Regions from separate parts of the Collibacillus ludicampi genome, predicted to be linked through region 2. Evidence: riboswitches for the same ligand, from Rfam matches in the RefSeq annotation. Region 2 holds a riboswitch; each other region holds the start of a gene.
The links. Region 2 has a riboswitch for cyclic di-AMP ahead of DNHGIG_RS01885 (LysM peptidoglycan-binding domain-containing protein). Riboswitches for the same ligand answer to the same signal wherever they lie in the genome.

Region 1 (4,211 bases), 1.7 Mb from region 2:
GAGACCTATATTCGCTCTTGAGCGTGATCAAACGGCAAGGAGAACCCCAGTCCTCCCATTTCTGTTCCATTCGTTCAATATCCTGTTCGTTAAACCCCACGTATACAGCAACCACATCGGTGTTGAGACTCTGCGCAAACGATATCGTATTGAGTACAACACGGTGGATCCCCGAGATGAGCACAATGGTTAGTATGTGATGGGAACTCGGTTTATGAGTTTCAAAATCAATGCGCAACTCATTGGCCACTTGGTTATAATGACGTTTTATACCTAAGCAACCGAAGATGATTGCGGGCAAGACGATGAGTACAATCCATGCCCCTTCTGTAAACTTCGTTGAAGCGACAACGATCAAAACACTGATGGTCGTAAGAGCGCCAATGGCGTTCATGGACATTTTTACCTTCCAGTAGGAACCTTTCACGCGGATCCAACGGCGTACTAGACCGATCTGTGCGATGGTAAACGACACAAATACACCGATCGAATAGAGCGGAATCAGAGCTTCCGTCCTCGCTTCAAATCCAATGATTAACAGGGATGCAAGAGCTGTTAAAATCAGCATTCCGTTCGAATATCCCAAACGGTCGCCACGAACCGTCAAGGCACGCGGCAAAAATCCGTCAGACGCGACAAGCGCCGCAAGTTGCGGGAAGCCCGTGAACGTAGAATTGGCGGCCAAGATAAGAACGATAAATGTAGACCAGATCATGATTTGATAAACGATACTATGTCCAAAATAGACGCCCGCTAATTGAGATAACATGGTATTCTGCGGATTCACGGAGATTCCCTTGACATAAAGTTCATAAGAATAACCCAAGAGCGTAGCTCCGGTGATAAGACCGAGAGCGATATAGGCTTTTACGGCATTTTTCGTGGCAGGATCGCGAAAAACCGGCACCGAGTTGGAAATGGTTTCGATCCCTGTGAGCGATGAACACGCTGCACTAAATGCTTTGAGGATCAAAAGTGTTGTCAATCCCTTTGGCATGACCCCAAACGGCGGAGTTGACGGCTGTACAAAACCGTGTTGGAACTGATCAGAAATTCCCGTGAGGATGAGAATCCCCATGCAGATCATGAAAAAGAGAGTAGGCCATGCAAATACCGTGGCGGATTCTGAGATTCCCCTCAAATTCACGATTAGAATCACGATCACACAAAGAACGGAAATGGTCGTCGCATGTGGCGCAATCACCGGATAAGCGGAAGCAACAGCTTGCACACCTGCCGACACCGAAACGGCTACGGTCAGGACGTAATCGACCAGCAAGGCACTGGATGCGATCAACGAAACCCAAGGTTTATCAAAATTTTCCTTTGCGATCGTGTAAGCCCCTCCACCATTGGGATACGCCATCACCCCCATGATATAAGAGGCGATCAAGATTCCGAGAAGAATCACGGTGGCTATCGTGATCGGTAAAATTAACCACTTCACATCAGATCCCAGGGAAGCCAATTCTGTCATACCGGCTTCGGGACCATACGCAACCGATGAATAGAGATCCGCCGCCAATACGAGCAATGCCATAAACCAGAAAAGTTTATTATGTTTCGCGTACAGTTCCTTCGTTCGCATCGGCCGCCCGATGATGATCCTCTTCAAGCTGCTGAAATTGGATATGGCAAACAGGATAGCCACGACCGCGGCGATAACGAGAAGAGGATGAAGCAAATGACTATGTACCATCGTGAAAAACGCTCTCCCTTCACTGGGTGATCCCATGTAGTTTTCCCAATTGCTGCTCTAAAAAAAGCAAAAAACGACCACGAAGGGTCGTTTGACGTCATTCGACCGCTTCTGCAGATCGCCTACGAAGTTAGCTGACGGGTTCGGGCGGCAGAAGAACACCCTACCAAATCATTTGGATTCACCCCACAAATTGGGTCCTCCGCTCTGTCTTCACAGATTCGGCGTTTTGCAAATGTTGATATTCATTATATCCCTCAAAGAAGGGAAAGCAATTCGTCCCGTTGGTGATTTATAGCGATTTTGACCAAGAAAAAACAAACTTTACATAAGCGTATGATCTTTGCTCTTATTACCTCTGATTTTTACGTAATTCCTTTAAAAGATGCGATATCACTTATTTTTGTACTTGAGCTTTCACCTGGGGAGAAGAACCAGCTAGCGATTTGTCCGCCTCCGTACTTCCTGTTGTTTTTGCTGCAGGCGGCGAGACGGTAGCATTAGCCTGTTTCATGTTGCCTGGAGACTCTTTGGATGTATTGCCGTGGGGTCTCTTCATTTCATTGTTTGACGTGGATGATGGTTTCTTTTCCTCAAGATGTTGATGGTTATCAACTTTTGGATTCGGCTGATGAACCGCGACAGCCGGTATGACGACCGAACCGTCCGGACGGTACAATCGATCATTCATGTAACGCCAGACTCCTCCAAAAGAACTGGTTATATTCATCGTATCGGAAAGCTCGTCATAATCAATGCGTGAGATTTGAATATCTCCCAATGGCAATTGACGGATTCCGCTTACCGCGTCATACTTGTAAATTTCATTCATCGAGCCGTTTTTCATTTCAATATACAAGTATTCCATGTACGGGGAAAAAAAGGTGTTCTCAACCGTCCGATGATCTCCAAACCATTCGTAGATCAAATAGGGTTTCGCTTCATGCAATGGCAGTAAATAAGCGTCCAAATAAGAGCCTTGGACAAAATATAATAGAGTGTTCGTATTTCCCAGCCATTTCAGATAGGATACCTGCCCTACCGTTTGTTGAAAAATGGTTCCTCCCTTTCCGGCTATCGTCAGTGTATCCTTTGTTGTATAAGCCATATACTGTTTATCTTGGCTGTACATCACTTGCTCAGCGTTATTTGGGGGCATGACGGTTACTGTTTCTTGTTCCTTGGTTGTTGTATTCCTTTCCATTACCGGGGAAATGGGAGGCTGCAAAAACTTATCGATCTCATGGAGTGTCACCAGTTGGATCAACGTAAACAAGGTAAAAACTCCTGTCCATATAGATATTTTTTTGTTCATCCTCCACTTTTTTCTCATGTTTTATTTCCCCCATCCACGACGAAGCTTGTCGCCACGTATCTTTCTCCAAGGGGATTCGACGGAGGCACAAGAAATTGATTCTTATAATAAAGCTCGGAACTGTATCCTCCATCCAGATTGGCCGCCACATAAGCTCCATGCTCCAACATCACTTGCTCGCAATCGAGCAAGCTTGCGCCAATTCCACCATTCCCCCGCCCTGAGAGGGCAAGTAACAAAATCGCTCCATCGCTGCGTTGACCAATTGCGGATCTCGGCGCGAAGCCCCAGGATCCATCGGTCGCCTTTAAAAAAGGCTTCCCGTCGCGAACCAATTCCGGCCCGAATGAGACCGCATCTTCGATCCCAATTGTTCGAGCTCTTGAAACGTATATTTGCCGACGATCAGTGCGCCGCTTTTCGTGATTCCAATAACAGGTTCGCGGGAGGTTTTATCCCCACATATGAATTTTCCTCGTGAAACGGTAATACCGAGCGGTATACCGCCCGTACCATGTCCGCCGTCAGAAAATCCTCCAGCATTAATACCGGCGATCGAACCGGAATCTTTCACCATTTCACTGACTGTTTCCCCGACAGAGTTTAAATGTTTTGTCACTGCCACATGTACGCGTTTTGGATCATGAACGATCAATAAACTGCCGGAATATTTGGCCGTTTGGATCGGAACCACTTCGATTTCGTCATCGTGAATGTTCGCAAAGTCGCCGGCCGGCAACGTTCCCCGATCCATCGTATCGAAGGAAACAGGACGGTACTTTGCCAAGGTAGCTGCCGAATAAAAAGGAGTGATGACCCAAGGATGTCGGCTTGTGAGTATGGCACCTATCACTGCACTGCGCAGATTTTCAAATGGTCCATACAGGACGAGTGCAACTGTTGAAGTGATCATATAGATGATCATGACCATGGTGATGGTAATGATAGATCCCATGCGAGTGTTTTTGTTTTTTAAAGGAAATGATGAGTGTTCCTTTTTCTTGGATGTAAAAAGCAAAACGATCATCTCCTATGTCGGACAGGCACCTAAAAAACAGCTTTTCGCCCTAAAGTATAGAGGACGAGCTTACAAAAATCTAGGTTAACTATTTTAAAAAAATAGAGTTCAGAGAAAAAATTGGCTGGAATCAATCTTACCTGTACGGCAGCGGCAATACATGCAAGCATTTCTGTGCC
Region 2 (4,211 bases):
CCATATAATATCGGCCGTCTTTTTCCATCAACGGATTCTCGACAATTTGACGCCCACGGTTTCGTATCGCACGGAAGAACGGATGATAGACTGGCGGTTGTACAACGACTTTGTCCCCCGGATTCGTAAAAGCTTCAATAGCAATATGTATGCCAGGAACAACTCCGGGAACCGTAGCCATCCATTCCGGTTGGACATCAACACCAAATCTACGTTTGAGCCAATGGACAGCAGCAGCGTAAAACTCACGCGGCTTACCCGGATACCCGTATATCGGATGCTGCGCCCGTTTGATGATCGCTTCCACAACGCATGGCGGACACGGAAAATCCATATCGGCCACCCATAAGGGGAGTACATCTTCCGTACCAAAAATCTTCTCGCGATAATCCCACTTACTCGAGTTTGTTCCTATACGATCTATCACTTCATCGAAGTTATATTTCATGATTCTTCCTCCTTTTGCTAACCTATATTCCTTTCGAGGAGACTGATTCATGAGTCCGAATACTAACAAAATCACATGTATATTTGTTCCATAATTTATGATTTTACTACAAATCATCAACGAGAACAAAACAATACTCTCCCGTGTCAAATCATATCTTTCATCCAATATCGTTCTATCTACTCACCCATGGTAATATCTTTCCGGAATGAATCCGGACACGCGACCCAAATGGGAATCAGACCGGATACTCCTTTCGTTGTCGGGGCCAGTGATGGAGTTCTTCGCGATCTGGTCGGATCGGTCGACGATCCGTTCACATAAAATCCCGGATGATCCGGGGTTTTCGTATCATGAAATCGTTGTATCCCCACTTTCCCTGAGAGCTCTTGACGAAGAATCAAAGAGGGAATAAAATACCATTGTAATGAAAATGATTCTCATTATTAATAAAGGGGATGAAATCTATGTTACGCACATTTCTTAATGCCAAATCAATTCTCGTATGTATAGCAGCATTTCTGGTAGTAGGTGTCTTCGTCTGGCAGGGCGTTACCGCTCATGGAGCCCCTGATCCCACCGATCAAAACCTGAGTCCAACGGCTGCTATCATAGACACGGGTATTCTTGTTTTTCGTGAGGGACTTGAGGCCATTTTGGTGTTATCTGCAATTATAGCGAGTCTCGTACGTGCCAAAAGCGATTATTGGAAGCCGATTTCTCTTGGTGCAGGATTGTCTTTCTTGGCAACACTAGTCACCTGGTTTGTGGTTGTAGGGATCATCAACTTAGTCGGCAGCACCACATCAGAACTCAATATTCAGGCAGCAACCGGCCTCCTGGCGAACGTGGTACTGCTTGTGATCATGAACTGGTTCTTTCACAAGATCTACTGGACGGGTTGGATCACCCATCATAACCAAAGGAAGCGCGAGATCATCGAATCATCGGGTAACGACCAATCGATTACATACAAGGGACTCATTATTCTAGGACTGACATCCATGTACCGTGAAGGGTTCGAAGTTGTACTTTTCCTACAGACGATACGGTTGCAGGTCGGCACTCATGCGGTTCTCCTTGGGTCAGCGATTGGTCTGGGCTTAACGATGCTCGTTGCCGTGCTTACCTTCTTCGCGCATCAACGCCTCCCTTACAAGAAAATGCTCGTAATCACTGGCATCATGCTGGGAGTTGTCCTCTTTGTCATGACTGGAGAGACCGTTCAGGAGATGCAGCAAGCCGGGTGGATTTCGACAACTCAGATCGACTTAGATATCCCCGATTGGATGGGCTTGTGGTTCTCGGTAATCCCCACTGTTGAAACTCTCGCGTCACAAGTTTTTGCAGTCATTGTTGTCATCGGCTCGTATTTAGCCTACCAATACTTACATGTGTGGCAACCACGTAAACAAGAAAAATTGTCAAACTGAATCTTCTAGATTCTCCTGTACACATAGCTGCATCCGGAATTCCCGGATGCATTCATTGTATTTCTGCACAAGAAAATTTTTCATGTTCTGATTGCCGCTTGAGCATCATGGGGTAACCATTCGGTTGAATCGTGACTGTTGAACGGTCACCAGTTCAAAATATGTTGAATGCGAGAACTCAATGTTAGGTTTTAGACGTTAAATCGAGAGTTAGTTGTAAAATTTTTCGAGTTGCATCGCGCTTATACTATGGTACAGTAAGAAAAGAATAGCCGAATCTTCAAATGTGAAGAACGGGGGACTTTTTTTAGGGGTGAATCTTAAAACTTCGAGTTTTAAGTAGGGTGACTCCTTGACCCGAACCCGTCAACTAACCTCGTAGGCAATTGATAAAGGAGAGTTGTACTAGGAATGAAGAAAGTGAAAACAATGTTGTTGTCAACTGTATTGGGACTTTCCATGGCTGGAATTTCTTCCCAAGCCTTCGCAGCCGCACCAATGAATTTGCAAACCGGACAAGAAAGTTGGACGTATTCCATCAAAAAAGGAGATACGCTCTGGAAACTCTCTAGAAAATTCCATGTCCCGCTTGCAAATTTATTGTCCACCAATCCCGGCGTTCGTCCGCGGAATCTGCAAATTGGCGAAAAGATACGAATTCCTTCTCGCACTTCCAAAAAGAATAGTTCCACAAACTCTCGCGTGGAATCAACTTCTCGGCAAACACTTCCGCATAAAAAGGAATTGTCCATGGTAGCGACCGCTTATACGGCTGCCCCTGGCGAAAACGGAGGATATGCAGGTATTGATTACATGGGAAATCCTCTTCATGTAGGAACCGTTGCCGTAGACCCTTCCGTGATCCCGCTTGGATCTACCCTTTATATCACAGGGTACGATTTCCCGGGGCTTCCTAAAGGGGGAATGATTGCACATGCAACAGATATCGGCGTGCACGGAAATCGCATCGATATTTTTGTTCCAACGTCCCCGCAACAAGCAACAAAATTTGGAATGCAAAACATTAAGGTTTATGTATTAAAATAAGAAGGTCGTTGTACCTTCTTATTTTTTTTATCCCCACTCAATCAACCCCAGCGCGTAGGAATCCGCACGACTCCCGAACAATCAGCTGGCAATCCATGATATGAACCGTACAGTGTTTCGAGTGTGGATTTTCGATCTTATTAAGAAGTAATTCAGCGCTTTTCACACCCATATCATAGGTTTGCTGAACCACGGTCGTAAGCGGTGGCTCAAGAAGTTGCAGCCAAGGGGAATCATCGAATCCAATAACGGCTATATCGCTCGGTATATTCACCTTTTCTTCTTTGAGGACTTTTAGAGTTTCTATTGTGGTCAAATCATTAGTACAGAAGAGGGCCGTTGGCGGAACGGGCAAGTGTAACAGTTCCAAAATGATCTTTCTTGTATCCGAAATCTTATCAACAAATTTGATATATTGTTCTTGAATCTCGATGTGATGCTGGCTCAATGCTCGTAGATACCCTTCGTACCGTTCTTTTCTTTGTGATAATTTTTTGATGGCCGGTGAGAAGAGCGCAATCGATCGATGTCCCAGTTTGATGAAATGTGAGATCGCATCAACAGAAGCCTTGACGTTGTTTGAAAATACTCCATCCGCTTCAATTCCATCTAATTTGCGATCAACCAGGACGAGTGGAAAGCCTCCCTCAACCAGTTTTTTTAATAGGTCATTATTTTCATTCGTAGATGCAAGGATCAAACCGTCTACTTGCTTGGCAAGTAACATTTCGATATATTCACGTTCCTTAACAGGATTGTCATCAGCATTACATACAATGACGTTGAAGCCGTGTTTATTGCAGTAATCTTCGATCCCTCTGCTTATCGCAGTTGAAAAATAGTGCAGAATATTGGCTACTATAACTCCGATCGTATGGGTCTTCTTTACTTTTAGGCTTCTCGCTACAACATTTCGCTGATAGCCTGTTTCTTTGATCGCTTGTTCAATTCTTTGACGAGTTTCAATGCTCATATATTCATAACGTTTATTGAGGTACTGTGATACGGTGCTTTTCGATACTCCTGCCAGTTTTGCTACATCCTCCATCTTGACCCGCGCCATACGCCTCCCCTCCTATTCATCAAACATACATGATATTTCATCCTCTTTCATCTTTGTAATTGTGCCAATGCTTCTTGTGCCTTGCACTTGACTTGATCCGCTGTCCCTTTTGTAAGTGCTCCTCCCATCCCAACAGCCACAGCGCCGGCGGCAAACCAATCATTCATGTCGGCAATGGAAATTCCACCGGTCGGCATAAACGATACCTGGGGAAACGGTT
Region 3 (4,211 bases), 3.3 Mb from region 2:
AGAAAAGGATATATTCAGTCCACTGGCTATCTTCCACAATGTCGTGACCGTTGGACTCGTTGCCCCTCGCTCGATCTGTCCCAACATTCCTTTGCTAACCCCAGTGAGTTCAGCTACTTTGTCAAGAGTATATCCCCGGTTTTTGCGTATACGATGCAGGTTTTTCCCGATCTTGATATGAATGTGCTCCAAAGCGCCCCCATCCTCCCCCTCTTGTTTAATATAACGTACCTAAAGTATAATATATTATACTTTATGCGGGAGGGTACGTCTATGCAAGCGGAAACAAAAGAAACGATCGATCTACAAGGGAGAAACATACGATTTTACCATCGGCAACAGTTTTTCCAAGGCGTGAAAACAGGGATGCCGATCGCCGTCGGTTATATACCTATCGCAATTACATTCGGTCTCGTTGCGAAATCTGCAGGAGTCCCCACGTATGCGACCATGATGATGTCATTTCTCATCTATGCCGGGGCAAGCCAATTTGTTGGCGTACAATTACTCTCACTTGGCGCCACACCTTGGGAAATCCTTTTGACTACTTTTATTCTGAATTTACGACATTTTCTCATGACTGCATCGATTTCTCAAAGGATATATAAAGGGACTTCAAAAAACTGGATGGCACTTTTAGCATTTGGGATCACCGATGAAACATTCACCGTCGCCTCTTTGCAGAAGGAACAACGTTTACATCCTGTATTTCTATTGGGTCTCAACCTGACAGCTTTTAGCGCATGGAATCTTGGTACTTGGACGGGATTGTTCGTTGCTGCTGGCCTACCCGAGTCGATTCAATCCAGTATGGGAATCGCTTTGTATGCCATGTTTATTGGCTTATTAATCCCTTCATTGCGAAAATCACTGCCCATCTTCGTGGTCACTCTCTGTGCCATGACAATGCAAACGATCCTTCATTGGGTACCACTCTTCTCCGGTATCTCTGGCGGATGGGAGATCATCATTTCAACGATTATCTCCGCTATCATCGGTTCCCTACTATTTCCAAAAGGGGTAGATGAGTCATGAAACATCTTTGGTTACTCGTGATTGGAATGGGACTCGTAACATATTTGCCTCGCATGCTTCCTATGGTTTTATTACAGCATGTACGATTCCCTCCTTTTCTAAACCGATTTTTTCAATTGATTCCTTTCGCAGCATTGGGTGCACTCATTTTTCCCGGAATACTCAGTTCGACAGGAAGCATAGCATCGTCGATTGCTGGCGGTGTCCTTTCGGTCGTATTGGCGTTTTTCCGGGCAAATGTTATGGCAGTTGTACTTGTGGGCATCATGGGGGCATTCTTCTGGAAAATGGTCATCGGGTAAGTTGCGCAACCTAAGTAACAGAAAAGCGGCCACCTGCCAGGTGAGCCGCCTGCTTCGTAGGAGTCCATGGATGAAAACGTGACTACTCCTACCCCCACGTCATTGAATCATTGAAAACCAATCCGCACACGCAACTGTGAATTTCATGAAATCACATCACTCGCTTCGCCCCAATATAACGAGGTCCCCAGTATTGGTTGCTAAAACTATCGATTTTCACACCGCTGGAACTCGTTGCAGAGATAAATTGGTTATCACCTATGTAAATCCCTACGTGTGAAGGACCCGGTTCATATGTAGAGAAGAATACCAGATCGCCAGGCTTTAAATCGGAAACCGTTGTTCCCGTGTTATACATCTCTTGGGAAGTACGCGGCAAATCGACACCTCGTTGTGCATATACATATTTTACGAAACCGGAACAGTCAAATCCGGATGGGCTCATACCCGCATATTGATAGGGGGTACCCAGGTATTTTTTAGCGATTTCAACAACATTCGCTTTCTGGATAGAATTTGTATCCAGGCCTCTTGCTTTCAGTTCCTTTTCGATATATGTCCCGGTTGTTTTCCCGACCATCCCGTTGACTTGAATACCATGATCCCTTTGAAACGCTTTGACCGCCTCTTCTGTAACTTCGCCATAGTATCCTGTATTTGTTGGATATGTAAAATAGTTTAACAAGCGTAAGTCTTGTTGTAATTCGATGACCTTCTCTCCCTGGGAACCTTTCTTCAGCAGGACGTTCCAGTCAGTTTCCGCAGCCATGGCTGTCGATGCGGTGAGAAAAGATACTCCAATCGTACCTGCGAATAGTAGAGCTCTGACACCTTTCTTCACTTCCATTCCTCCTGTGCCTCCGAGGTTAGTTGTCGGGTTCGGGTAGAGGTCCCCTACGCATGCAAGCGATTCACCCCAATAAATCGTCCCCCGTACTGACCGTCTGTCAGATTCGGCAAATTTTCTATCTGGTTTGAAATCACATTTCTCTGCTCTACTAAAATTCGCGAAAAAATGCCAAATTCCTTCTTTTCTCGCCACTTTTTTTCAAATGAAACAAAAAAAGCTCCCTTTTGCCAGGAGCCTTATGTCTATCGCTGTTGAACACTGTCGTTTACCGCTTTTCTCATTTTATTCTTGAGACGGTTATGCCGATGAAACAGTTCTTTCAATTCGTGATCGATGTACAGAGAACGAACGAGCGAGCGTTTTTCTTGCAGCAATGCGATCGTTTCTTCTGTGAATCGCAAGGCGCGCTGATAGTCGCGCATCTTGTGCTCATAATACTTGGCCAGTTCTATCCGCGGTGCGGTTTGCCACATTCCATGTCCATCCAACAACTCATGCCAGAGCAAGACCGCTTTTTCATATTGACCGAGCCGTTTATAAAAAAGGGAAAGCTTCCACATGGCTTCCCTCGCATATTCATTCGTCTCATCCATCTCGGCGATTTTCACCAGACAAGCCTCACTCGTCTTACCTTGCAGCCATTCATCGTACCAGCGTGCTAAACCGAACAATTCCTCAGGATGTGTCGCCATATGTAACGGATGTTCCACCATCATTCCGATATGTGCAGATAACGTTACAAGTGTCAGAATGTCATGGACATTATGTGTAAATACCCCTACAAGAGGACGGGCATCTCCGTCCGACAAGTACGCGAAAAATATCTCGGGTGCCTTCTTACCCGGAATGTCATCGTTGCGTGAAAATCCTAGGACTTCCTGTTCTATAGTCGTCAATTTACAGTTACCAAGAATCTTTTTCCACAACCGCCTGGAAGGAGGAAGGAGATCCAGATGAATCACAGACGGTACTTGCAGACGTGCCATCGAAAATCTAGTTTCTAGTAATTTCCAATCAAATCCCTTTCCGTTAAAGGAAACGATGACCCGAAACCTTTTCAGCAGTTCGGCTAGTGACCAGAGAAGCGCTCGCTCTTCCGTATAGGAACGCAAAAAATACTGACGAATGACGAATTCATCTTCTTCATAAAAGCCGATTCCGAACAGAAAAATGAAAGTTCCTGCACCCGATCCAAGTCCTGTTGTCTCTGTATCAAAAAAGCAAACCTCATCCCACTCATGCGGCCCGTCCTTCACCTTGCACACTTTATAGAAAACATCTAAGGGCAGGTGGAGCGTGCGGGCTAACGGGTAATGTCCATGAGCTGTCAGTACGTCGAAGCGAACATCGCGGTAATAACAAGGGCCATACGGCGTCATCTCCTCGCATCCCGGAAGCACAGACTCGAGCGCGGATTCGGGAAAAACGGATGTTTGCTCTTCGAATTCCTCTGCCAATGATTCGATGGCGGGCGCAGCCTCGTGATGGATCATATCCTTCTTATAACTTTTTAACCGTTCACGTAAGCTTCTCATTCCGCTTCATCCTTACTTAAAAGGAGTTGCCCTCCCTTTTGTACAGGTTTTTCAAAAGTCAATCACATGGAGTTTGAGAAAATCCAGACCATATTGCGCATAGGTTCCCTCTTCAATAAAATCATCTTGCGGCAATTTGCGCAATTGCTCCGTAAAATCATGACGAAGTTTCACCATGTCAATCCCCTGATACACCGGAGGCAGTTCACGTAAAACATCAGAACAATAGCTGTACAATTTACGAAAACCGTTCAAATATCCCTGCCTTATTTTAAACTGTGCGGTCGCCACTTGTACCATCGCTTTGTAAAAAGACTTCAAGGGTTCTTCCGTTTCCGCCTTCCATGCGAGCTCAAACAGTTCATGACACTCGTAAAAATCCTGTTCTTCATTGAATAAGCGCACGAATTCGCGCACCTGGTCATTCATACCATCACCCCCTCATGCGCAACGATTTGCAATAATTCCCGGGTGATCTCCTTTCCGCTT

Region 1: another riboswitch for cyclic di-AMP. It lies ahead of kimA (potassium transporter KimA); the one in region 2 lies ahead of DNHGIG_RS01885 (LysM peptidoglycan-binding domain-containing protein).
Region 3: another riboswitch for cyclic di-AMP. It lies ahead of DNHGIG_RS18745 (C40 family peptidase); the one in region 2 lies ahead of DNHGIG_RS01885 (LysM peptidoglycan-binding domain-containing protein).

What each region holds. Positions count from the first base shown of each region.
Region 1 covers NZ_BOQE01000001.1:2,025,324-2,029,534, reverse strand. Annotated here, with positions in the region: gene kimA (potassium transporter KimA) at 1-1,699, opposite strand, end outside; cyclic di-AMP (ydaO/yuaA leader) riboswitch at 1,804-1,936, opposite strand; gene DNHGIG_RS10240 (hypothetical protein) at 2,097-2,975, opposite strand; gene DNHGIG_RS10235 (phosphodiester glycosidase family protein) at 3,029-3,379, opposite strand; gene DNHGIG_RS10230 (hypothetical protein) at 3,322-4,032, opposite strand.
Region 2 covers NZ_BOQE01000001.1:358,963-363,173, forward strand. Annotated here, with positions in the region: gene DNHGIG_RS01875 (MalY/PatB family protein) at 1-448, opposite strand, end outside; gene DNHGIG_RS01880 (FTR1 family iron permease) at 916-1,881, shown strand; cyclic di-AMP (ydaO/yuaA leader) riboswitch at 2,142-2,281, shown strand; gene DNHGIG_RS01885 (LysM peptidoglycan-binding domain-containing protein) at 2,293-2,928, shown strand; gene DNHGIG_RS01890 (LacI family DNA-binding transcriptional regulator) at 2,966-3,991, opposite strand; gene DNHGIG_RS01895 (bifunctional 4-hydroxy-2-oxoglutarate aldolase/2-dehydro-3-deoxy-phosphogluconate aldolase) at 4,039-4,211, opposite strand, start outside.
Region 3 covers NZ_BOQE01000001.1:3,706,376-3,710,586, forward strand. Annotated here, with positions in the region: gene DNHGIG_RS18730 (helix-turn-helix domain-containing protein) at 1-192, opposite strand, end outside; gene DNHGIG_RS18735 (AzlC family ABC transporter permease) at 274-1,035, shown strand; gene DNHGIG_RS18740 (AzlD domain-containing protein) at 1,032-1,337, shown strand; gene DNHGIG_RS18745 (C40 family peptidase) at 1,489-2,178, opposite strand; cyclic di-AMP (ydaO/yuaA leader) riboswitch at 2,177-2,306, opposite strand; gene DNHGIG_RS18750 (ribonuclease H-like domain-containing protein) at 2,430-3,722, opposite strand; gene DNHGIG_RS18755 (DUF309 domain-containing protein) at 3,774-4,151, opposite strand; gene DNHGIG_RS18760 (DEAD/DEAH box helicase) at 4,148-4,211, opposite strand, start outside.